Regions from separate parts of the Rhizobium centroccidentale genome, predicted to be linked through region 1. Evidence: riboswitches for the same ligand, from Rfam matches in the RefSeq annotation. Region 1 holds a riboswitch; each other region holds the start of a gene.

Region 1 (7,159 bases):
GGATTGATCCATCACCGTCTGGCAGCTGTTCAACATTGCCGCGGCCGTAAGGAAGGGCACAAAGCGGCGCAAACGGGCTGCGACGGTCACATTGATCCTTCGTTCTGCTCGCTTGCTCTGCTTCAGGACCTGTATCCTACTCATTTCGCTGTCATGCCGGCTCGGCGCCAAATCCGGTTGATCCTTACCGGGCCGATCATCGTCGTGCGCCGACAAAGGTTGTTTCCGCCCCCATCGATCCGCGTTTACCCGGACGGTCTCCACCCCTTGCTGTAGCCGATTTTGGCACCGGTTGCATAGCGAGACTCCGTTTAAATGTGGCGGCGTTGTATTTTAGCAAGCATTCCCCAGGACTTTCAGCCGCTTGCCGCGACGAAATTAAGGCAAAACCAGCGACAAGATGCCATGACACAATCAATGTTGCAGAAATGTGGTCAATGCCGGAATGCTGTCCGTCTCTAGGAAGGTTCCGATGGGAGCGGCGAGCCTGATCGTGCCGCCATCGATGAAGACGGCGTGGTCGGCAAGGCGCCGCACTTCGGCGGGATCATGCGAGACGATCAGCACCGTATTGCCGGTGTCGCGATGCAGGGTTTTCAGAAGTTCGACCATGCCGGAGCGCAGGCCGGGATCGAGGGCGGCGAAGGGTTCGTCGAGCAAAAGGATCGGCTTGTCGCGCACCAGCGCCCTTGCGAAGGCAGCGCGCTGCCGTTCGCCACCGGAGAGCGTCCCCGGTTTGCGCGTCTCGAAACCGGGCAGTCCGACGCGCGCCAGGGCTTTCGAGACCTTTTGCCGGTCCTGCGCCGAGAGCCTCAGCGAGGGGTTGATGCCGAGACCGATATTGGTGAAGAGGTCGAGATGGGCAAAGAGGTTGTTGTCCTGGAAGACGAGCGACACGGGCCGCTCGGCGGGATGCAGGCCGGTTACATCCTGTCCGGCAAGCAGAATGCGGCCCCGATCCGGCGGTTCGAAGCCGGCTAGCAAATTGAGGAAGGTCGATTTTCCTGATCCCGATGGGCCGGCGACAGCTATGATCTTGCCTTGTGGCAAATCACAGTCGAAACGGAAATCATGGGTGCCAAGGCGCAGCTCAACGCCGGCCATGGCAATGCCCCGTTCGTTCCTGTCGTGGCCGTCAGTCATGCCGCCTGCTTTCGTCATCGCGTGCGCCTTGGCCGGCCGTGCCGGCAATGGTCAGGAGAAGACATACAAGGCCAAGGATCAAGGCATATCCATCGGCATCATTGGTGCGGTAGCTGCCGAGTTTGCTATAGACCAGCCAGGGCAGGGTCATCAGGCTGTCCGAGCCGAAGAGGGCCACGGCGCCGAGATCGCCTAGCGACAGGGCCATTGCGAAAGACAGTGCCGTAAAGAGCGGTTTGCGCAGACCGGGCCAATCGATGAGGCGAAGGCGGGAAATGCCGTGAACGCCAAGGCTCGCCGCCAGCCGTTCGGTGCGACTGACATGGACCGCATAGGCCGGCTCGATGACGCGGATGACGAAAGGCAGCGCCATCAGCGCGTTGATGACGACGATCAGGGTGGCCGCAAAGCGGCTCGGATCTCCCAACGGCCGGAGTGCCAGGAACCAGCCGGTTGCCAGCACAATCGGTGGCACCAGCAGGATGAGGGAGGAGCTTGCGCCTAATGCGATCGCCAGGCCGCGCAGACCGAGGGACTTTCGGCGATCCGCAGATATCACCGAGCGGGCGCGAATGATCGCGAAGGATATCAGTACGGCCAGAAGGCCCGCAGCAAGCGCGATTGCAAGACTTGTGACTGCCGCCTGCAGAAAGATCGGCTGGCCGGCGAGCTTAAAGAGGTTCGCCTCAAGGCCGGTGACGACGACCGAAGCAAGCGGCAGGCCGAGAAAGAGCGTGGCGGTCGACAGCATGATGGCATCGATCCATCGGGCGGCGGGCGCCTGCCCATCGATGCGCCGCAGGGCGCGGCCGCTGGTTAGCCCATGATCGTCCGGTGTGCGAAACAGCGTCATGGCGCCAAGGATGACGAGAGTGACGACGATTTGCAGCAGCGACAACAGGACGGCGCGGCCGGGATCGAAATCGAAGCGGAGGGCCTGATAGATCGCCACTTCCAGCGTCGTCGCAGCTGGACCGCCGCCGAGGATCAGGACCAGCGTGAAACTGGTGGCGCAGAGCATGAAGATAAGGCCGGCAATGCCGGGAATGAGGCCGCGCAGGACAGGCCATTCGATGAAGCGGAAGACCGAGGCAGGCCTCATGCCGAGTCCGCCGGCCACCAGCCAATATTCAGCCGGCACACGCTCCAACCCGGCCAGCATCAGCCGGCAGGCGAGGGGCATGTTGAAGAAGACATGGGCAAGTAGGATACCGGCAAGGCCATAGATGCTGACGGGCTGTGACAGGCCGAGTGCTGATAGCGCCTGATTGATAAGCCCCTGTCGGCCCCAAATGCCGAGCAGGCCGAGCGCGCCGATCAGCACCGGCAGGCCCATAGGCACGGCCATCAGCCGGATCAGCCACAATCGGCCGGGAAAGCGCGGCTGGCGCGCCAATGCGCGGGCGACCGGGATGGCGAGCATAACGGAAAGCAGCGTCGAGAACACCGCCTGTAGCAGCGTGAAGCGCAGGACGCGCAGCAGGTAGGGGTCTGCCAGGGGATTGGTGCCGCCAGATTCGATCCCGGCGGCGAGCAGGGCGAGTACGGCGATCCCGACGAAGAGCACGATGCCGGCGAGACTGAAAGTCCCGCCGGAAATGGCGCGTCTTCGCTCTGGTGCCGTGAGTATCGTCAAAGCATCAGTTGCCGCTGGTGGCGGCCAGCCATTCGTCGATCCAGGCTTTGCGGTTCTTGTCGACGTCGGCAGGGCTCATCAGGAAGGTCTTCGACGGCACCACGAGCTTGCTGAAGGCGTCCGGCAGCGGTTCCGAAGTGGCCGAGGCCGGCATCATCCAGTTGCTTGTCGGAATGATATTCTGGAAGCCTGGCGAGATCATGAACTTCAGGAAGTCGCGCGCAAGTTCCTTGTTCGGCGAGGACTTGATGAGGCCGGCAACCTCGATCTGGATGTAATGTCCTTCCGAGAAGGCGGCGGCCTGATAGCGATCGGTCTTATCCTCGATCATGTGATAGGCCGGCGACGTCGTGTAGGAGAGCACCATCGGCGCTTCGCCCTTGGTGAAGAGGTCATAGGCTTCCGACCAGCCGGGGGTGACGGTCAGGATGCGGCCTTTGAGCTTCGCCCAGGCATCGGCGGATTTGTCGCCATAGATCGACTTGACCCAGAGCAGCAGGCCGAGGCCCGGCGTCGAGGTGCGCGGGTCCTCGATGACGATCTTCTGCGAGGGATCGCCCTCGACGAGATCCTTCATGCTCTTCGGTGGGTTCTTAACCGTCTGGCTGTCATAGATCACGGCGAAATGGCCGTAGTCGTAGGGCACGAAAACGTCGTCCTTGAAGCCGCCGGGAACCTTGAGTGCCGAGGTGTCGACGCCGCTTGCATCGAAGAGGCCAGTATCCTTAGCTTCGTCGACGAGATTGGTGTCGAGGCCGAGAACGACATCGGCCTTGGTGCCGGCGCCTTCCAGCTTCAGGCGGGAGAGAAGTGCGACGCCGTCAGTGACAGCGACATAATTGACCGTGCAGCCGCAGGTCTTTTCGAAGGCAGCTTTGACCTTGGCGCCCGGACCCCAATCGGCGGTGAAGCTCTCATAGGTGTAGATGGTCAGGGTCTTGTCGGCTGCAGCGGCAGGCTGTGCAGCCAGAAAGGCCGTTCCGGCGGCAAGCGCCAAGCCGGCAAAAAATGACAATGGCGAACGGTTGTGCATGGTAGCGCCTCCTCTTTGGTTTCGTCTTGAAGGGGAAAAGGGCGCTATGATTTTTGTCACGCGTCTAATCCCTCCGCCGGTGTTAGCCGGATCAGGTTCCGCGGGTTGGCCGATGAAAGCCTCTCAGCCAAATGTCCTGAAGGACATAGGCACCCCGTTAGAGCGTCGGCAGATTTAGCCTTGTGACGGAGGGATGACAAGGGAAATGATTCCCTTGTCGATTGCAGGCCGAAGGAGCTTACTCGGCGGCGTGCGCGGCGGCCGTCGGGCTGTCGAATTTCTTCGCCGCACTTGGAAGCTGCACGTTCTTCAGCGTCAGCGCCGTCAGCAGGCCGATGAGACAGATGCCGGCGGCGGTCATGAACAGCGGGCTGAAGGCGCTCGCATAGGCATTGGCGACGGCCTCGCGGGTCGCCTCGGGCAACGCGGCCATCATCTTCGGAGTCAGCTGCTCGATGTCGGATATGCCTGATATGGAGACGCCGACATTGCCGAGCTTGGCGGCGATGATGGCGCCATAGACGGAAATGGCGATGGAGGCGCCGCCCATGCGCGACAGTGTGACGGCACCCGTCGCCGCGCCGACGTCACGCGCTGCGGCTGCATTCTGTACGCCGATGACGGGCACCTGCTGGGCAAGGCCGATGCCGACGCCGTGCAGCAGCATCAGGCCGCCAATGAGGGCGATGGGCGTGCCGGCATGGACGAAGGCGAGTGAAGCGAATGCGATTGTGCTGCAGGCAGCACTTGCGACGGCGAAGGGCTTGTAGCGGCCCCTTGCGGCGATCAGCCGGCCGGCCGATAGCGAACCGCAGACGATGCCGCCGGTCAGGAGAATGAACAGCAGCCCAGCCATGGAGGGCGAAAGGCCCGTCGTCGTCTGCAGGAAGAGCGCGAAATAATTCACCATGCCGATGGCCACGGCACCGCTGGTGATCGAGAGGATCAGCAGAAGGCCGAATGTCGGATTGCGGAACAGCGTCATCGGCACGATGGGCTCGGGTGCGCGGCGCTCGATGAAGACCCAGGCGATGGCGCAGATTACCCCGAAGGCGATAATACCGAGGCATTGCGGCGAGAGCAGCGACCCGAAGAGTTCGCTTCCGTCAGCAGCAAGCACGATGCTTGTCGTCGTCAGGGCAAGGAGGATGGCGCCGGCATAATCGATCTTCGGACGGCGGGCCGGCTTGCGGTAGGGCAGCATGAAGGCGAGGCCGGTAAGCACGATGAAGCCGATCGGCACGTTGACGAGGAAGATCGAACGCCAGCCGAAGAGATCGCTCATCGTGCCGCCGAGAACGGGGCCGATGGCGCCCGACGCCATCAGCACGAGGCTCGAATAGCTCTGGTAGCGTGCGCGCTCGCGCGGCTCGAAGAGATCGGCGTTCACGGCGAAGATCGAGACCATGATACCGCCGCCGCCGAAGCCTTGAAGGACGCGGGCGGCGATCAGCGTATCCATCGAGACGGCAAGGCCGCAGACGGCGGAGCCGATCGTGAAGATCGCGATCGCCGTCATCATCACATATTTGCGGCCGAAGAGATCGCCGAGCTTGCCGTAGACGGGCATGACGGCGGAGAGCGAGAGAAGATAGGCCGATCCGATCCAGCCGAAGCGCTCCAGATGTCTGAACTCGCCGACGATCGTCGGCAGTGCCGTAGAGACGATCTGGTTGTCGAGCGTTGCCATGAACATGGCAGTCATCAGAAACAGGAAGAGTATGAGCCGCCGTTTATGATCCGCCACGAGCGGCGCGAAAGTTGTCTGCATGTCCATGGGGCAGGAAATCCGAGCTTGGCCGAAACGCTGCGCGGTCGATCGAATGCGCGGGACGCCCCGGTTTTCATAGTTTATATATGTGTGCCAATAGCATATAATTGTCAATGACAGGTGAATGCTGTTTGCATGTTTTATTTGTTTTCTGCCTCTGATATGGTGGAAAGATGACATCTGCGACCAATACACGTGAAGTTGAAGCCTCGGAGCTGACCGAAGACGAGAATCTCCTGCGCATCGGCCATGCGATGACGCGCATGCGTCTGCTGACGGGCCGCCGCATGATCGGCAGGCTTGCCATCCAGAGCGTGGCACCGGGCCTCGAGCTTTCGCATCTCGACGTGCTCGATGTCGTGAGGCGGGCAGAGGCGACGGGCGAAGTCACCGTCGGCACGATTGCCGAGATGCTGCGGATCGATCCGTCCCGGGCAAGCCGCATCGTGGCCGACATGGTGACGCGCGGCGTCCTGCGCCGCAAGGCATCGCAGGCGGATGCTCGGCGTATCGTGGTGGTGCTCACCGCGCTGGGTCAAAGATTGCTGTCGGAGATCCAGGCGCAGAAATTCTCCGTCATCGGCAGCATCTTCGCCGACTGGACGCAGGAGGAGATCGAGAGCTTCTCGCTGCTGTTCGATCGCTATGTCAGCGGCTACGAGCAGGTTTTCCAAGCGCGCATCAAGGAAACGGACGACTGAGCGGTCGGCGCGGTTGTTCTTGAGCATGGCGCTCTTCCCTAGAGATACGACTTTGCGCTATGGGCTTGCCTCATGAGCCAGTCCACCACCTTCACTATTCTGCTTGGCGGCGAGCTTCGTTTGACCGAGCGGCTGCGCGATGCCGTTTCCGGCAGCCGTTTCATCGCGGCCGATGGCGGCATGCGCCATGCGATCACGCTTGGTGTGAAGCCTGAGCTGTGGGTCGGCGATTTCGATTCCACGCCTGCGGATTTGCAAGCCGCCTTTCCCAAGGTGCCCAAGCAGCCGTATCCGGCGGCGAAGGCTGCGACGGACGGAGAAATTGCCGTCTCGGAAGCGATCGATCGCGGCGCCACGAGACTGATCCTGGCGGGTGCCATGGGCGGCGAACGCTCCGACCATGCGATCCAGCACCTGCTTTACGGCGTGCATCTGGCCGAAAAGGGCCTCGATATCTTGCTGACCTCCGGTGACGAGGAGGCGGTGCCGCTTCCGCCGGGCGATCTCACGCTGGCGCTACCATCAGGCTCGCTGTTTTCAGTTCTCGGTTTCAGCGATCTGACGGGCTTGTTCATCGACAATGCCCGCTATCCCTTGCGCGATTTTCATTTGCCCTTCGGCGCGTCGCGCACCATTTCCAATGTAGCGGAAGGCGACGTGCGCTTTTCGCTCGGCAGCGGCAGGGCGATCGTTCTTGCCCGCCCTTATGACCTTTCCGGAGTCTGATCTTGGCCCCTCCCATTCTGAAACTCGACGACATCTTCCTGAGCTTCGGCGGTGCGCCCTTGCTCGCCGGTGCCGGCCTGCAGGTGGAGCCGGGCGACAAGATCTGCCTTGTCGGACGCAATGGTTCCGGCAAATCGACGCTGCTGAAG
Region 2 (7,159 bases), on a different contig from region 1:
ACCTCCAAAGCAGTCTTTGTGCTCAGCGAATGCGCGAGTCATCTAATTAACGTCTTCAGCATGATTATGTTCAGCTGAATATTCTATGAATGGCCCGTTCATCGGGCAATAGCAGCTGAAATAACCCCTTGCATGGGCTCCTGAGGCGCGATCTTGTCAATTTGGAGGCATCTGCCGGGTCGCCGCCACCCATTCGAGCGTTCGCGATTCGGGGTCAGGATTGCGGGTGATGTCGGTTACGACCGCTGCAACATCAGCGCCGTGTTCGAATACACCGGCAAGGCGTTCGACCGTCAGGCCGCCGATTGCGACGAGTGGCCGATTCCCGATGTGAGCTTTCCACTCGCCAATCCGCTCGAGACCCTGGGGTGCCCAGGGCATGACCTTGAGCACGGTCGGATAGATCGGCCCTAGCGCTATATAATCGGGTTCAGCAGCAAGCGCCGTCTTCAGCTCCGCCTCGTCATGTGTCGAAAGCCCTAGTTTCAATCCGGCATTCCGTATGGCGGAAAGATCGGCGGAAGCGAGATCTTCCTGGCCGAGATGGATGAAGTCGCAGCTCTCCTCGATCGCCAGTTGCCAATGGTCGTTGACGATCAATTGGCATCCATGCACGGCACAAACTGCCTTCGCTTCGCGAATTTCCGCGCGAAGCTCTGTCTCGGTGCGATCCTTGATGCGCAACTGCACCAGTTTGACGCCGAGCGGCACCAACCGCCAAATCCAAGCCGCACTATCGACAATGAGATAGAAGGGATCGAGCGTCACGCGAACACCGCCTTTCCGATCACTGGTGTCGATGGCACGGCCATATCGCGCGGCTCCAGCATGCCGGCGCCAAATGCCTGTCTGCCGGCGTCGATCGCCTTGGCGAAGGCCTCAGCCATCACGGCCGGATCGCCAGCCCCGGCAACCGCTGTATTAAGTAGCACCGCATCGAAGCCGAGCTCCATGACGGTCGCCGCATGCGAAGGCCTGCCGATGCCGGCATCCACGATTAGCGGCACCTCGGCAAAATGCGCCCGCATCGAACGCAGAGCGGAGAGATTGAGCGGTCCCGCCGCCGTTCCGATCGGGGCGCACCAGGGCATCAGCACCTTGCATCCGGCTTCCAGCAGCCGCTCGGCGACGACGAGATCGTCCGTCGTGTAGGGAAAGACCTCAAATCCCTCGTCGGCAAGGATTTTCGTCGCTTCCACCAGCGCGAAGACGTCGGGTTGCAGTGTATCGTGGTTGCCGATTACCTCGAGCTTGATCCAATTGGTCCGAAACACTTCGCGTGCCATTTTCGCCGTCAGTACCGCCTCGGATACGCCGTGGCAGCCGGCGGTATTGGGAAGGACATGAACGCCGAGTTCGCGAATCATCTCGAAGAATGCGCCCCCGTTGCGCCCTCCTGCGGTTTCCCGGCGTAGCGATACGGTCACGATCCCGGTTTGCGAACGTTTGACGGCCTCCGCCAGCACCGCCGGGGAGGGGTAGCGTGCCGTGCCGAGAAGGAGGTGCGATGTGATTTGGGTCCCATAGAGTTCAAGCACGGGTCAACCTCCTTGCATTGGAGTGAGGATTTCGATCCTGTCGTCGTCGGTTAGGGTGTGGTCATCACGCTCGTCGCTATGGATGAGCTCGCCGTTGACGGCGGTTGCCAGCCATTCGCCCTCATATTCGAGCGCGGCGAGAAGCTGCGAGAGCGTGGTTGCTTCGACAATCTGGGTCTCGCCATTGATGATCAGGCGCATTGGCGGCTCCTGTTGTTGTGTCCGGAAAAGATGAGATCGGCTGCTTCTTCGGCCATCGCCGGCGCGAGCAGAAAGCCGTGACGATAAAGACCGTTGACGAAAACGGTCCCTCCTTCGCGCGCTACGCGGGGAAGATTGTCGGGAAAGGCAGGTCGGATGCCGGCGCCGGTTTCGATCACGGCGGCTTCGGCAAAGGCCGGGTGCAGCGCATAGGCTGCGTTCAAGAGTTCCATCAGCGAACGGGCGGTGATCGGCCCTTTGAAGTCGGTCTCGATCATCGTCGCGCCGACCATGAACAGGCCTCCGTCGCGCGGTACGATATAGACGGGAAAACGTGGATGCAGCAGGCGGACGGGCCGCGTAAGCGAGACCTCGTCGCTTTGCAGATAGAGCATTTCGCCGCGAACCCCGCGCAAATCGTGGATGCGGCCGATGCGGGCAGCCCCCGTGCAGTCGACGATCTCAGAGAAGCTATGGTCATCCACGAGCTTGTCGATAAAGGCGACGCCTTTTGCAGATAGATCGTCCTTCAATGATTGCAGGATCTCGCGCGGATCGAGATGCGCTTCCCGTTGAAAGAGCAGGCCTTGGCGGAACCGACCGGCGAGCGAAGGCTCAAGGGAGGCGATTTCGTCGTCGTCTACCCAGCGATAGCCCGTCGTGCGGCTGGCGAATCGCTTCAGCTCGTTTTGATCGCGGTTCGGCGCGACGACGAGCGTTCCATTGCGGGTGATCTTGCCCGGCAGAATCGCTTCCCATCGATCGGCTGAGTCACGGCCGAGCGTCAGCACAGCCTCATCGGCGCTTTCCCGCTCGCACCAAGGTGCCAGCATGCCGCCGGCAAGCCAGGATGCGGCGCGCTGAAAATCCCGGCTTGGATCTGAGATCGTGACCTCCGCTCCGTGCCGGATCAGCTCGTGAGCGACCGTGAGGCCGGCAACGCCGGCCCCTTTGACAAGGATGCGCATCTCACTCGGCCGTCTGGGCAGGGGCTTCGACCGGCATATAGAGATCGCCGCCCTCCCGATATTTCGCCGCCATCGCTTCCAGCCCTTCCTTCTGTGCCTCCGCGCGGATGTCGTGCGAAATCCGCATCGAGCAGAATTTAGGCCCGCACATCGAGCAGAAATGCGCAACCTTGTGGGCTTCCTTCGGCAGGGTTTCGTCGTGGAAGCTGCGGGCAGTATCCGGATCGAGCGACAGGTTAAACTGGTCCTCCCAGCGGAACTCGAATCTTGCACGCGACAATGCGTCGTCGCGGACTTGAGCGGCCGGATGCCCCTTGGCGAGGTCGGCCGCATGAGCGGCGATCTTGTAGGTTATGACGCCGGTCTTGACGTCGTTGCGATCAGGCAGACCAAGGTGCTCCTTCGGCGTGACGTAGCAGAGCATCGCCGTGCCGAACCAGCCGATCATTGCGGCGCCGATGCCCGATGTGATGTGATCGTAGCCAGGCGCGATATCCGTCGTCAGCGGTCCGAGCGTGTAGAAGGGCGCCTCGCCGCAGACGGCCAGCTGCTTGTCCATGTTCTCCTTGATCTTGTGCATCGGCACATGGCCGGGGCCTTCGATCATCACCTGGCAGTCTTTTGCCCAGGCGATCTTCGTCAACTCGCCAAGCGTCTCGAGTTCGGCAAATTGGGCGTCGTCGTTGGCATCGGCAATCGAGCCCGGTCGCAGGCCATCTCCGAGCGAGAAGGAGACGTCATAGGCCCGGCAGATATCACAGATTTCCTCGAAATGCTCGTAAAGGAAGCTCTCGCGATGATGATGAAGACACCATTTGGCCATGATCGACCCGCCGCGCGAAACGATGCCGGTGACGCGGTTGACGGTCAGCGGAATGTAATGCAGCCGCACGCCGGCATGGATGGTAAAATAGTCGACGCCCTGTTCGGCCTGCTCGATCAGCGTATCGCGATAGACCTCCCAGGTGAGCTCCTCGGCAATGCCGCCGACCTTTTCCAGCGCCTGGTAGAGCGGCACCGTGCCGATCGGCAGCGGCGAATTGCGGATGATCCACTCACGGATATTATGGATGTTGCGGCCGGTCGAAAGGTCCATGACGGTATCGGCGCCCCAGCGCGCGGCCCAGACCATTTTCTCGACTTCCTCCGCCATGGAAGAGGTGACGGCGGAATTGCCGATATTGGCGTTGATCTTCACCAGGAAATTCCTGCCGATGATCATCGGCTCGCTTTCCGGATGATTGATGTTGGCCGGGATGATCGCGCGGCCGGCGGCAACCTCCTGGCGGACGAATTCCGGGGTGACATGATCCGGAATATGGGCGCCGAAGCTTTCGCCATCGCGGATCAGGGCTTCTGCCTTCGCCTTGCGGCCGAGATTCTCGCGGATGGCGATGAATTCCATTTCCGGGGTGATGATGCCGGCGCGCGCGTAGGCAAGTTGGGTGACCGCTTTGCCGTCTTTTGCCCGCAGGGGCTGCCGTTTGGCCGGAAACTCCGGCGTCAGCCGTTCGCCGGTGACGAAACCGTTGTCCTCAGGGCGCACATGCCGGCCTTCATAAGCCTCGACATCGCCGCGGGCGAGAACCCAGTCGCGGCGCAGCTGCAACAGACCCTGCTCGATGCGAATATCGGCGCCCTCGATCGTATAGGGGCCGGAAGAATCATAGACAACGACAGGCGGTTCGCCCGAGGTCGGATGGACGCTGATTTCGCGCATCGGCACGCGGATGTCTGTGTGGATTTCCCCGGGGATATAGATTTTCCGGGATGCCGGCAGCGGGCCGGTGGTGACAGTCGGAGTGAGATTCTTTGCGGCAATATTCATGGTTTGAGGCTCCAAGTTGCAGTTGGAGACCCAGTCAATCAGCCGGAATGATGAAAAGCCGCCGGCATGGAATCCAGGCGGGAATCCGAAGCCATCGAGCGCTTGCACCGTCCCTACGCCAGTATGAACTGGATCAGGTTCAACGGGTCACTGCGCCACAGGAGGCAAAGCCTCGTTGTCCAGCAGTATCTCAGCCCCTTGCCGGGACCCCCCTGGTGAATGTGAAAAGGCTATGCCTTACTCTTGTCCTCTGTCAACCCCGTAGCGATGGCCGCATTTTCGGGAGATTGACCATTGCCGCGCGCGCCGAATTACAACTTTATCGTGCGGATCATCGCGCTGACTTGACGCGCCTCAGTAACGCGGTGTGGTATTGCCGACGAAGCGATGAGGGCCGGTATGGGACAGCTTGCTCGCGGTATCAAGCCAGATCTTGCCGCCGAGGGCTCGCCAGCGGTGACAGAAGGCGAAGTCCTCGCTGAGATAGATTCCCGTTCCCTCCTCGACCATGCATTCGAACAGGGCGTATTGGGTGCCGGGCGAGCGTTTGGTGCTGGGATAGGCGTGGATTGCGTTGTAGCGCAGCTCCGGATAGGCCGCGATCATTCTTTCTATGACGCTGCGCTTGATCAGAAGCATGCCGGTGCCTGCATAGACTGCGCTGACGAAATCGCCTTCACGTTCTGCAACCTCGCCGACAAGCGGGGTCCCGACATAGTGAAGTGCGGCAGCCGCAAGTGTTTCGCCGTCGGCTGAATTGATGCGGGCCGCCGTCTCCCAATCATAATCCTTGATCGGATACATGGCAGCGACCACGTCCTTATCGGCTTCCAGCAGCCTCATGACCTGATCAGGCTCGAAGCTGATGTCGGCGTCGATGAAGAGCATATGGGTCGCCGTCGTATCGTTCAGGAAAGACGAGACAAGCGTGTTTCGGCTGCGGGTAATCAGGGCGTCATTGCCGAGCAGGGCCAGCGTCAGCTGTATGCCTGCCTGCGCGCCCGTCTGCATCAATGAGAAAATGGACTGCATATAGTCCTTGGTGACGAGGCCGCCGAAGCAGGGAGTCGCTATGAAGATCAGCCGGTTCTCATTCATTCGCGATTTTCCCTCTCCGATGGCGCGAGTCGCCGGAATCTAGGAAAATTCAACATTTCTGTGTGTAGCGAATTGTTGAAATTCATTGCTGATCTTTGCTCAAGCCGACCGGTCATTTGCCGCGGAATTTCCGATGGCCATGCCATGACCGGATTGGCCTGCCATGGCGTCATCGACCGCCGACATCGCGCTGGCCTTAAATGCGATGACGACCCGACTGGCAGGCGTTCTTGTGAACAGGGACATCTTTGCCATCCTTGCCGGATGCCACCATGGCCCGCGGTCGCGAGTTGCATTTAAGCAACAGCAGCCAAGACTAACGCCTCAGCGCCCTTCATATAATTGACAAACATACGGGCTGTTTGTAAATCCACTGTCAGGACATAAGTTGTCTTACGGTCGAGCAATCGGCCGGATCGGTAGAGGCATTTCAAAGCCTTTTACCGCGGGGGTAATCATGAAGGTTCGAGGGGACTCAAGCCAACATCAGGTGCGTATTTGCCGGGCTGCCCGGTCGTGTTTAGACCAAACCGATCTCCAGGGTGATGCTCCAGTTCTGCGCTCGCGGTAAAATAGAAATGCATAATACAACCAGGAGTTTAAAATGAACATCAAGAGCCTTCTTCTCGGCTCCGCTGCTGCGCTGGCAGCAGTATCCGGTGCCCATGCAGCAGACGCGATCGTCGCTGCTGAGCCGGAGCCGCTGGAATACGTTCGCATCTGCGACGCATACGGTGCTGGCTACTTCTTCATTCCGGGCACGGAAACCTGCCTCAAGATCGGCGGCCGCGTCCGTACCGAAGGCGAATGGTACGATGCCTACAACCCGAACAGCAAGAATGGCACGCTCTGGCACACCCGCGCCGAGCTGAGCGTCGACACCGCGACCGACACCGAATACGGCCCGCTGAAGACCAATACGGTCATCCGTTGGGACTGGAACGACGGCAACTCGACCTCCACCAAGCTGCTGTTCGCCAACATCAGCCTCGGCGGCTTCCTCGTCGGTAAGGCCGACTCGCAGTATAACTACTACATCGGTTATGCCGGCGACGTCATCAACGACGACGTGATCTATGACGGCCCGTACGAACTCAACCAGTTGACCTACAGCTACGATGCCGGCAACGGCTTCACGGCTGTCGTCTCGGTTGAAGACAGCAACTCCAGCGGCTCGGGCGCTTCCTATGGCTCCAGCTGGTGGTCCGACGACAAGGGCAATCACTACGCTCCTGACGTCGTTGCCGGTGCCGGCTTCAAGTCCGGTGCATGGGGCTTCAAGGTCGTCGGCGGTTACGACTCGATCGTCGAAGAAGGCGCCATCAAGGCTCGTGTCGATGCTGACTTCGGTACCTTCTCGGCCTTCTTGATGGGCGGCTGGAACACGGACGGCGACAAGCTCAACAAGTACGCAGGCACCAACCTCGATCGTTCGGCTTGCCCGGTTAACGATGCATCGAAGTGCGGCTGGGGTGACTGGGCTGTCTGGGGCGGCGTTGGCGTTCCGATCAACGAAAAGCTGAAGT
Region 3 (7,159 bases), on a different contig from region 1:
TGAGCTCTTCCGTCTCGCCCGGCACAGCGACGAAGGTGCCTGTCGACTGATCGCTGGCGATCTTGCGAGCCATCGCCTCGATGCTGCCCGGCGTTTCGATACGGTAGGTGATGGTGATGGTCATGAGTGGATGAATGCTCCTCTCGCCGACGATTTTTCGCGTGGCGCAAACTGGTGATCTGGTATAATGAGTATTCCAACTTCTGCAACGATTTTTTTTGTCCGGTTGCCGATAACGCGACTCGTATGGGCTTCCGCCCTGGCGGCCAAAAATGCATAAGGGAGGAAAAGCTTTGGGAAAGCGGGATTCCATGAGCCACTCAGTCGAACAAATTGTACGTCGAAAACTATCCGATGAAGTATTCGACCGACTGGAACGGTTGATCACGTCGGGAGAGCTCAAGCCCGGGGACGAGATGCCGTCCGAGCGCGTTCTCATGGAGCGCTTCGGTGTCGGGCGTCCGGCGATCCGCGAAGCCATGCAGGCACTTGCCAATATGGGGCTGGTCAACATTTCCCACGGCGAACGCGCCAAAGTGCTTCAGTTGACGGCGAAGTCGATCTTCCGGCAGGTCGACCTCACCGCAAAGATCATGTTGTCGCAATCCTCCGACTCCCTTGAGCAGCTGAAGAGCGCGCGCATCTTCTTCGAGCGCGGCATGGCACGCGAAGCAGCCCAGCGCGCGAGCAAGAAGGATGTCGCCGATCTCAATGAGATCATCGAGCGGCAGCGCGCATCCCTCGGTCATGCCGAGGACTTCATTTCTGCCGATATGCAGTTCCACACGCGCATTGCGCAGATTTCCGGTAATCCGATCTTCGCCGCTGTCAGCGAAGCGATGCTCGCATGGCTGAAAGCCTATCACACCGACATGCTGATCTGGACGGGCAAGGAAAAGTTCACGCTGGTCGAACATGAGGAAATCCTTGCACGCCTGGCTGAAAACGATGCCGATGGCGCCGAGCAGGCAATGCTCAAGCATCTGGAAAGATCACGCGCGCTCTATACGAAGTGAACCCCTTAGTATTCGCCCTGCGACGGCACAATACCCACCGCCTTTGTCGTAATTCCTCCCCAATCCTTACGGAATCTGTTGGCACTCAAACGAGGTGTGCGTGATGATTGATTTCTTTCAGCGAAACATGGCGCTTTTCCTGGCCGCTCTCATGACGGCGGTGGCCATAACCCTCTACAATCTGAGCTGCCTTCTGCTCAGGCATCACCACACGATGCTGCACGATCTGCATCATGCGACAGGCGCCCTGGTCCTTCTCGCCGGCTTCTACACCATGATCCGCTACATGCAGGCGTTGCCCGATGACGAAGGCTAGAAATACGCCAAACTCCGAAATTCGAGCCGGCAATTTCAGATAGAGTTCAGCCTGCGCGGCTATATCCTCGCCCTGTCCCGATGCGAAATCGGCGACACCTTCACCAGGTGTTGCCGATTTCAAACTGGGAACCAGTTTCACAGCTAGTTCGTCGCACCACTCCGGTGCAAGCCCCCATGAACAACTGAGGATATCAAAACGTGGCTGATGTTTGTACGCAAGGCGTGGACACGGGCTTTGTCGCCCTGGGCTATGCCAAGATCGCAATTCTAGGCGTCGTGCAGGGATTGACGGAGCTGCTGCCGGTTTCGTCCACGGCCCATATGCGCCTGGTGCCGGCCTTGCTCGGCTGGCAGGACCCAGGTTCCGCCTTCTCGGCTACGATGCAGCTTGCCGCCCTAGCCGCGATCATTTCCTATTTCTGGAGCGACGTTCGCTACGTCACCTTCGGCTCGCTCGATGCCGTCAGGCAAAGGGACTGGAGCTCCCCTTCCATCCGCCTTGCGATCGCCATCGTGATCGCGACTGTACCGATCGTGATCGCCGGCCTGCTACTGTCGTCCTCCCTGAATGCCTGCGGCACGTCGTTGCGCAGCCTCTGGGTGATCGGCATCGCCTGCCTGGTCATGGGCTTGCTGCTGGCGATTGCGGAACTCTATAGCCGCCATCGGAAAGACATCGAGCAGATGACGCTGATTGATGCCCTTTTTGTCGGCATCACGCAGGTCGGTGCTCTTATCCCCGGTGTCTCGCGCTCGGGTTCGACGCTGACCGGCGCGCTCTTCCTCGGATTGAAGCGCGAGGAAGCCGCCCGATTCTCCTTCTTGCTCGGCTTGCCTGCCATTGCGCTCGCCGGCTTGAAGGAACTGTATGAGCTCCATAAGGCGCATATTCCGATGGAAGCCTGGTCGGTTTTGCTCGTCGGCCTGATCGTCGGCAGCATATCGTCCTTCATTACCATCTGGGGACTGATGCGCTTCCTGGAGCGTTTCTCGACCTGGCCTTTCGTCATCTATCGTATTGTGCTCGGCGCCGTCATCCTCTTTGGCGTGCTGACCATGGGCTGGGCATGAACAGACAGTCCTAATCGGCTGCGAAAGCTTAATTGGCGCTGCCTCTCCGGGCAGCGCCTTTTTTGTTCTCGAGCCGCTATCCGAAGACGAGACCGCCATCGACGATCAGGTTCTGTCCTGTAACGGCCCGTGCCCAGGGGCTTGCAAAGAAAAGAACCGCATCGGCAACCTCTTCGGGCGTGGTGACGCGGCGCAGCGGCGTATTCGCGGCAATGATGTCGAAAACGGCTTCCGGCGTGGCGCTGCTCGCATCCGTCGTGCGCAAAAGACCGCCGGAGACCATGTTGACGGTGATCCCAAGCGGACCGAGTTCGGATGCGGCCGTGCGAGTCAATGACAGCAACGCCGCCTTGGCGGCGGTATAATCGTGATAGGGCACCACCGGGTTCTTGAAGAGGTTGGTGCCAATCGTCACGATTCGCCCAAAGCCTGCCTGCGCCATCGCCGGGCGCGCCGCTTGTATCAGGTTCAAGGCGCCTTGCAGTGCGGTTTCCAGCTGTATCGCCATCTCGGCCCAGCTCAGGGTGTCCAATTTCGAGCGCGCATCGCCATTGAAACTGAAATCGGCAAGCGCGTTGTGGACGACGGTCGTGGGTGCGCCAAAATGCTCGGTCACCTCCGCGACAAGCCGCTTCGTTTCTCCGAGATCGCGGATATCGGCCTGGAAGGTTTTCGCATGACCGCCGAGGCCCGCTGAGAGCGCTTCTGCCCGCTCGCGGCTTGCGCGATAGTTGATGGCAACTTTTGCTCCCTCCCGGGCAAAGGCCGTCGCGATGGCGGCGCCAAGACCGCGCCCAGCGCCTGAAACGATCACGATCTGATCCTTGAGTAACAGGCTCATTTCTCTACTCCTTGTTTTTCTGCCAGAGCGCATGGAAATGCTGCACAGGTCCATGACCGCTTCCGACGGAAAGCTGGCCTGCGGCAGCAACCGCGGCAGCGAGATAGGCTTTGGCGGATGCAACGGCTTCGGGGAGCGGCAGGCCCTTGGCGATCTCGGCAGCAATGGCGCTGGAGAGCGTGCAGCCCGTTCCATGCGTATTCTTGGTCGGCAGCCGCTCGGCTTCGAACCACGTCACATGATCGCCGCTTGCGAGCACATCCGGGCTTTCATCCCCTTCGAGATGACCACCCTTGACGAGGACAGCCGAAGGTCCGAGCGCTGCCAGCGCAAGCGCCTGACGCGCCATGCCTTCGCGGCTTTTCGCCTCCACGTCATGCAACAGCGCAGCTGCCTCGGGCAGGTTCGGTGTAATGACGGTCGCGAGCGGCAGCAGCCGCGTGGTCAGCACGTCAACGGCATCGGCGGCGAGCAGGGCTGCGCCACCCTTGGCGATCATGACCGGGTCGAGGACGACGGGCACATCGCGATGCCGCGCCAGAATGTCCGCGACGGCATTGGCGATGGCGGCATTGGCGATCATGCCTATCTTGACGGCATTCACACGGACGTCGGCAAAGATCGCATTGATCTGGTCTGCCACGAAATGAGGGGGCACGGGATGGACACCGGAGACGCCCTGCGTGTTTTGCGCGGTCAATGCGGTCAGAGCTGCCATTCCATAGACGCCGCGGGCGGAGAAAGCCTTCAGGTCGGCCTGAATGCCAGCGCCGCCGGAAGGATCGGAGCCAGCGATGGATAAGACATTGCGGATCATAGGTGAGCCTCCTTGATGGCTTTCGCGATGATGGTTGTCGCGGCTTGCGGGTCCGGTTGGCCGCAAATGGCCGAGACAACCGCGAGACCATCGGCTCCGGCCGAGTAAACGCTTGCAGCATGCTCTGCTTTCAGGCCACCGATTGCGACTGATGGAACTGGGCAAAGCCTGACGATGCGAGCAAGCCCGTCGAAGCCGATCGGCTGCTTATGGTCGGGCTTGGTGGGCGTGGCAAAGACCGGACCGATCCCAGCATAATCGACGATATGGGCATCGATGGCGGAGGCGAGGGCCTCCGTTTCCACCGAGAGGCCGAGGATCATGTCCGGGCCGATCATGCGACGCGCATTGGCAGCCTTCATATCCTCCTGACCGATATGGAGGCCATCGGCGCCGATGGCGATGGCAGCCTCGACACTGTCGTTAACGATCAGCCGGACATTCGTTCCGTGCAGGATTTGCTTGAGGGCGCGGCCCGTCTCGATCATGGCAGCGGTCGAAGCCTCCTTGTCGCGAAGCTGGACCAGAGTCGCGCCGCCGGCCACCGCCGCCCGCGTCGTCTCCACCATGCCGAGATCACGGCATAGCAGCGGATCGAGGACGAGATAGAGCGAGAGATCGAAGTCTTTCTTCATGCTGCCGATATCCTTGCGTCGCGATCCAGCGTTTCCGGGGTTAGGGCGGCAAGGGCATCGAGGAGGCGCCAGGAGAAGGAGCCGGGGCCATCCGCCGTCGCTCCTGCCCGTGCGCCAGCGACGGCAAAGACGGCAAGCGCCGCTATGGTCGCATCGAAAGGATCATCCGGAGCTGCCGCCGCAAACGCACCGACAAGGCAGGTTAGCGAGCATCCGAGTGCGGTCACTTGCGGCATCAATGGCGAACCGCCGGCAATGCGCTTCGCCTTCTGCCCATCCGTCACGAAATCCGTAACGCCGGTGACCGCGACGATGCAGCCGTGCCTTGCGGCGAACAGTCGGGCGGAATCTTCGGCTTGCTCGACCGCATCCCTGCTATCGACGCCCTGGCCGCGGCTCGTGCCGCCGGCAAGCGCGATGATCTCGGATGCGTTGCCGCGAATGATTGTCGGCTTTAATTCCAGCAAGCGCGCGATGGCACCGCGACGAAACGCAGTCGCATAATGGGCGACGGGATCGAGGACCCAGGGTTTGCCCACCTCGTTTGCCGACTGCGCGGCCTTCAACATGCCGGCAAGCCAGCCGGACGAGAGCGTGCCGATATTGATCGTCAGTGCGCCGGAGATAGCGGCAAACTCGCCGGCTTCCTCTTCGGCATGTACCATTGCCGGCGATGCCCCGGCGGCAAGCATCACATTGGCCGCGATATTCATGGCGACGAAATTGGTGATGCATTGCACCAACGGAGGATTGGCCCGCATGGTGCGAAGCTGACTACCTGCTGTGATTTGGTTCTGCATATCGCCCCTTCTTTCGGGCGGGCGAGACGCGTGGGGACGACGTGCAGTGTTTCGCGAGGTCCCGAGCGACTCCCTCCGCCAGCATGATCTGGTTCAGGTTCGAAGGGTGCTTCTCAGCCCGCCGAATGGCGGACGCCCCTGTCTCTCATCTCTCTTCTTTTCGCAGACAAAGGAGGCGCTGTCATCAGCAAATCGTAAAGGCAGGCGTGATCGACAGGATGACGACCGCCTGCTTTTCGGGCGACATATGCAGAATTTGCATAGGTGCAGTGATTCCTTAGCTCTGCAAAAAGCCGAGGGTTTCGACTATATATTTCTCATCGAAGCGACGGGAGCGCCAAGCACGGCAGCTCAGCTTCGAAAGCCCAAGGAAAGGGGATCATCATGAACGTAGCACGCTCTTTCAATAACTGGCGCAAGTATCGTCAGACGGTGGCCGAACTGGGCCGTATGTCCACGCGCGAACTGCATGATCTGGGTATCGATCGCGGCGAAATCCGCAACGTTGCCCGCGCAGCGATCGCTCGCTAACGGCCGCAACGGCTCCTTATAAAAGCTGCATTATGCCAGCGCCTGTTCCCCCGAGCAGGCGCTTTTGCTTTGTGGGCATCCCGCTCATTCTTCGCCGTGCTGGTTGAAGATTGCGATCGACCTAGCTGCCCGGTTTTCGCATGGCGCATAACTGCCTTGCAAAGAAATGCCTATGAACTGAGCAAAAGACTGGTATGTTTGTCTTCATCGAAGCGATGCACCTCCTCCCGCATCCCTTCGCTTGGCAGACGTCCTTATCCTCCTCCCAGGGACGGCTGCAGGAATAGCGGAACTCCTCCTCCCATCCGCTGTTCGGTTCTTGTAAAAAGCCTGCCGCTCCTCCTCCCGCGGCAGGCTTTTTCGTTTCATGAACCTCCAGACGTTTGCCAATGGCCTAACTTGACCGAGGAGCCCGCGCTCCAACCCAGGTGGCAAGTGCGCTTCCGTGTTAAAGAGTGCGCATTCTCCTCTCGCAAAAATGAAGAGCGGCCCCTATGTGCGACCTATGTAGCGCGCTACATCGAAGATCGCCCAAATTCGATTCCCGAAAAAGGAGGATGCCCATGACCGGTTCTGTCGAATATACGCCGCCGAAAATCTGGACCTGGAACAAGGCCAATGGCGGCCAGTTCGCCAATATCAATCGCCCGATCGCCGGCCCTACCCACGAGAAGGAACTGCCTGTGGGACGCCATTCCCTTCAGCTCTATTCGCTTGGAACGCCGAACGGCGTGAAAGTCACCATCATGCTCGAAGAGCTGCTGGCGCTTGGTCACAGCGGCGCGGAATATGATGCCTGGCTGATCAAGATCGGTGAGGGCGATCAGTTCGGCAGCGGTTTCGTCGACGTCAATCCGAACTCCAAGATTCCGGCCTTGCTCGACCGCAGCGGGCCTAAGCCGGTCCGCGTTTTCGAATCGGCCTCGATTTTGATGTATCTCGCCGAAAAATTCGGTGCCTTCCTGCCGACCGAGCAGCCGGCTCGTGCCGAATGCATCTCCTGGCTGTTCTGGCAGATGGGCAGCGCTCCCTATCTCGGCGGTGGTTTCGGTCATTTCTACGCCTATGCACCGACGAAGATCGAATATGCGATCGACCGTTTTGCCATGGAGGTGAAGCGTCAGCTCGAT

The links. Region 1 has a riboswitch for thiamine pyrophosphate ahead of thiB (thiamine ABC transporter substrate binding subunit). Riboswitches for the same ligand answer to the same signal wherever they lie in the genome.
Region 2: it holds a riboswitch for thiamine pyrophosphate, as region 1 does, so the genes downstream of both, thiC (phosphomethylpyrimidine synthase ThiC) here and thiB (thiamine ABC transporter substrate binding subunit) in region 1, are expected to answer to the same signal.
Region 3: it holds a riboswitch for thiamine pyrophosphate, as region 1 does, so the genes downstream of both, thiM (hydroxyethylthiazole kinase) here and thiB (thiamine ABC transporter substrate binding subunit) in region 1, are expected to answer to the same signal.

The regions. Positions count from the first base shown of each region.
Region 1 is NZ_JAQJCG010000023.1:39,704-46,862, forward strand. Features, by position in the region: gene PH562_RS24715 (M48 family metalloprotease) at 1-36, opposite strand, end outside; gene PH562_RS24720 (thiamine ABC transporter ATP-binding protein) at 415-1,143, opposite strand; gene thiP (thiamine/thiamine pyrophosphate ABC transporter permease ThiP) at 1,136-2,773, opposite strand; gene thiB (thiamine ABC transporter substrate binding subunit) at 2,784-3,812, opposite strand; TPP riboswitch at 3,864-3,979, opposite strand; gene PH562_RS24735 (MDR family MFS transporter) at 4,051-5,589, opposite strand; gene PH562_RS24740 (MarR family winged helix-turn-helix transcriptional regulator) at 5,757-6,284, shown strand; gene PH562_RS24745 (thiamine diphosphokinase) at 6,357-7,010, shown strand; gene PH562_RS24750 (ABC-F family ATP-binding cassette domain-containing protein) at 7,013-7,159, shown strand, end outside.
Region 2 is NZ_JAQJCG010000003.1:344,850-352,008, forward strand. Features, by position in the region: gene PH562_RS05500 (thiamine phosphate synthase) at 157-768, opposite strand; gene PH562_RS05505 (thiazole synthase) at 765-1,538, opposite strand; gene thiS (sulfur carrier protein ThiS) at 1,542-1,739, opposite strand; gene thiO (glycine oxidase ThiO) at 1,730-2,707, opposite strand; gene thiC (phosphomethylpyrimidine synthase ThiC) at 2,709-4,535, opposite strand; TPP riboswitch at 4,628-4,759, opposite strand; gene PH562_RS05525 (hypothetical protein) at 4,890-5,633, opposite strand; gene PH562_RS05530 (porin) at 6,238-7,159, shown strand, end outside.
Region 3 is NZ_JAQJCG010000003.1:520,057-527,215, forward strand. Features, by position in the region: gene oiaX (3-oxo-isoapionate-4-phosphate decarboxylase OiaX) at 1-124, opposite strand, end outside; gene PH562_RS06280 (transcriptional regulator NanR) at 312-1,016, shown strand; gene PH562_RS06285 (hypothetical protein) at 1,120-1,332, shown strand; gene PH562_RS06290 (undecaprenyl-diphosphate phosphatase) at 1,533-2,405, shown strand; gene PH562_RS06295 (3-oxoacyl-ACP reductase) at 2,482-3,246, opposite strand; gene thiD (bifunctional hydroxymethylpyrimidine kinase/phosphomethylpyrimidine kinase) at 3,251-4,063, opposite strand; gene thiE (thiamine phosphate synthase) at 4,060-4,698, opposite strand; gene thiM (hydroxyethylthiazole kinase) at 4,695-5,498, opposite strand; TPP riboswitch at 5,552-5,648, opposite strand; gene PH562_RS06315 (DUF1127 domain-containing protein) at 5,883-6,029, shown strand; gene yghU (glutathione-dependent disulfide-bond oxidoreductase) at 6,593-7,159, shown strand, end outside.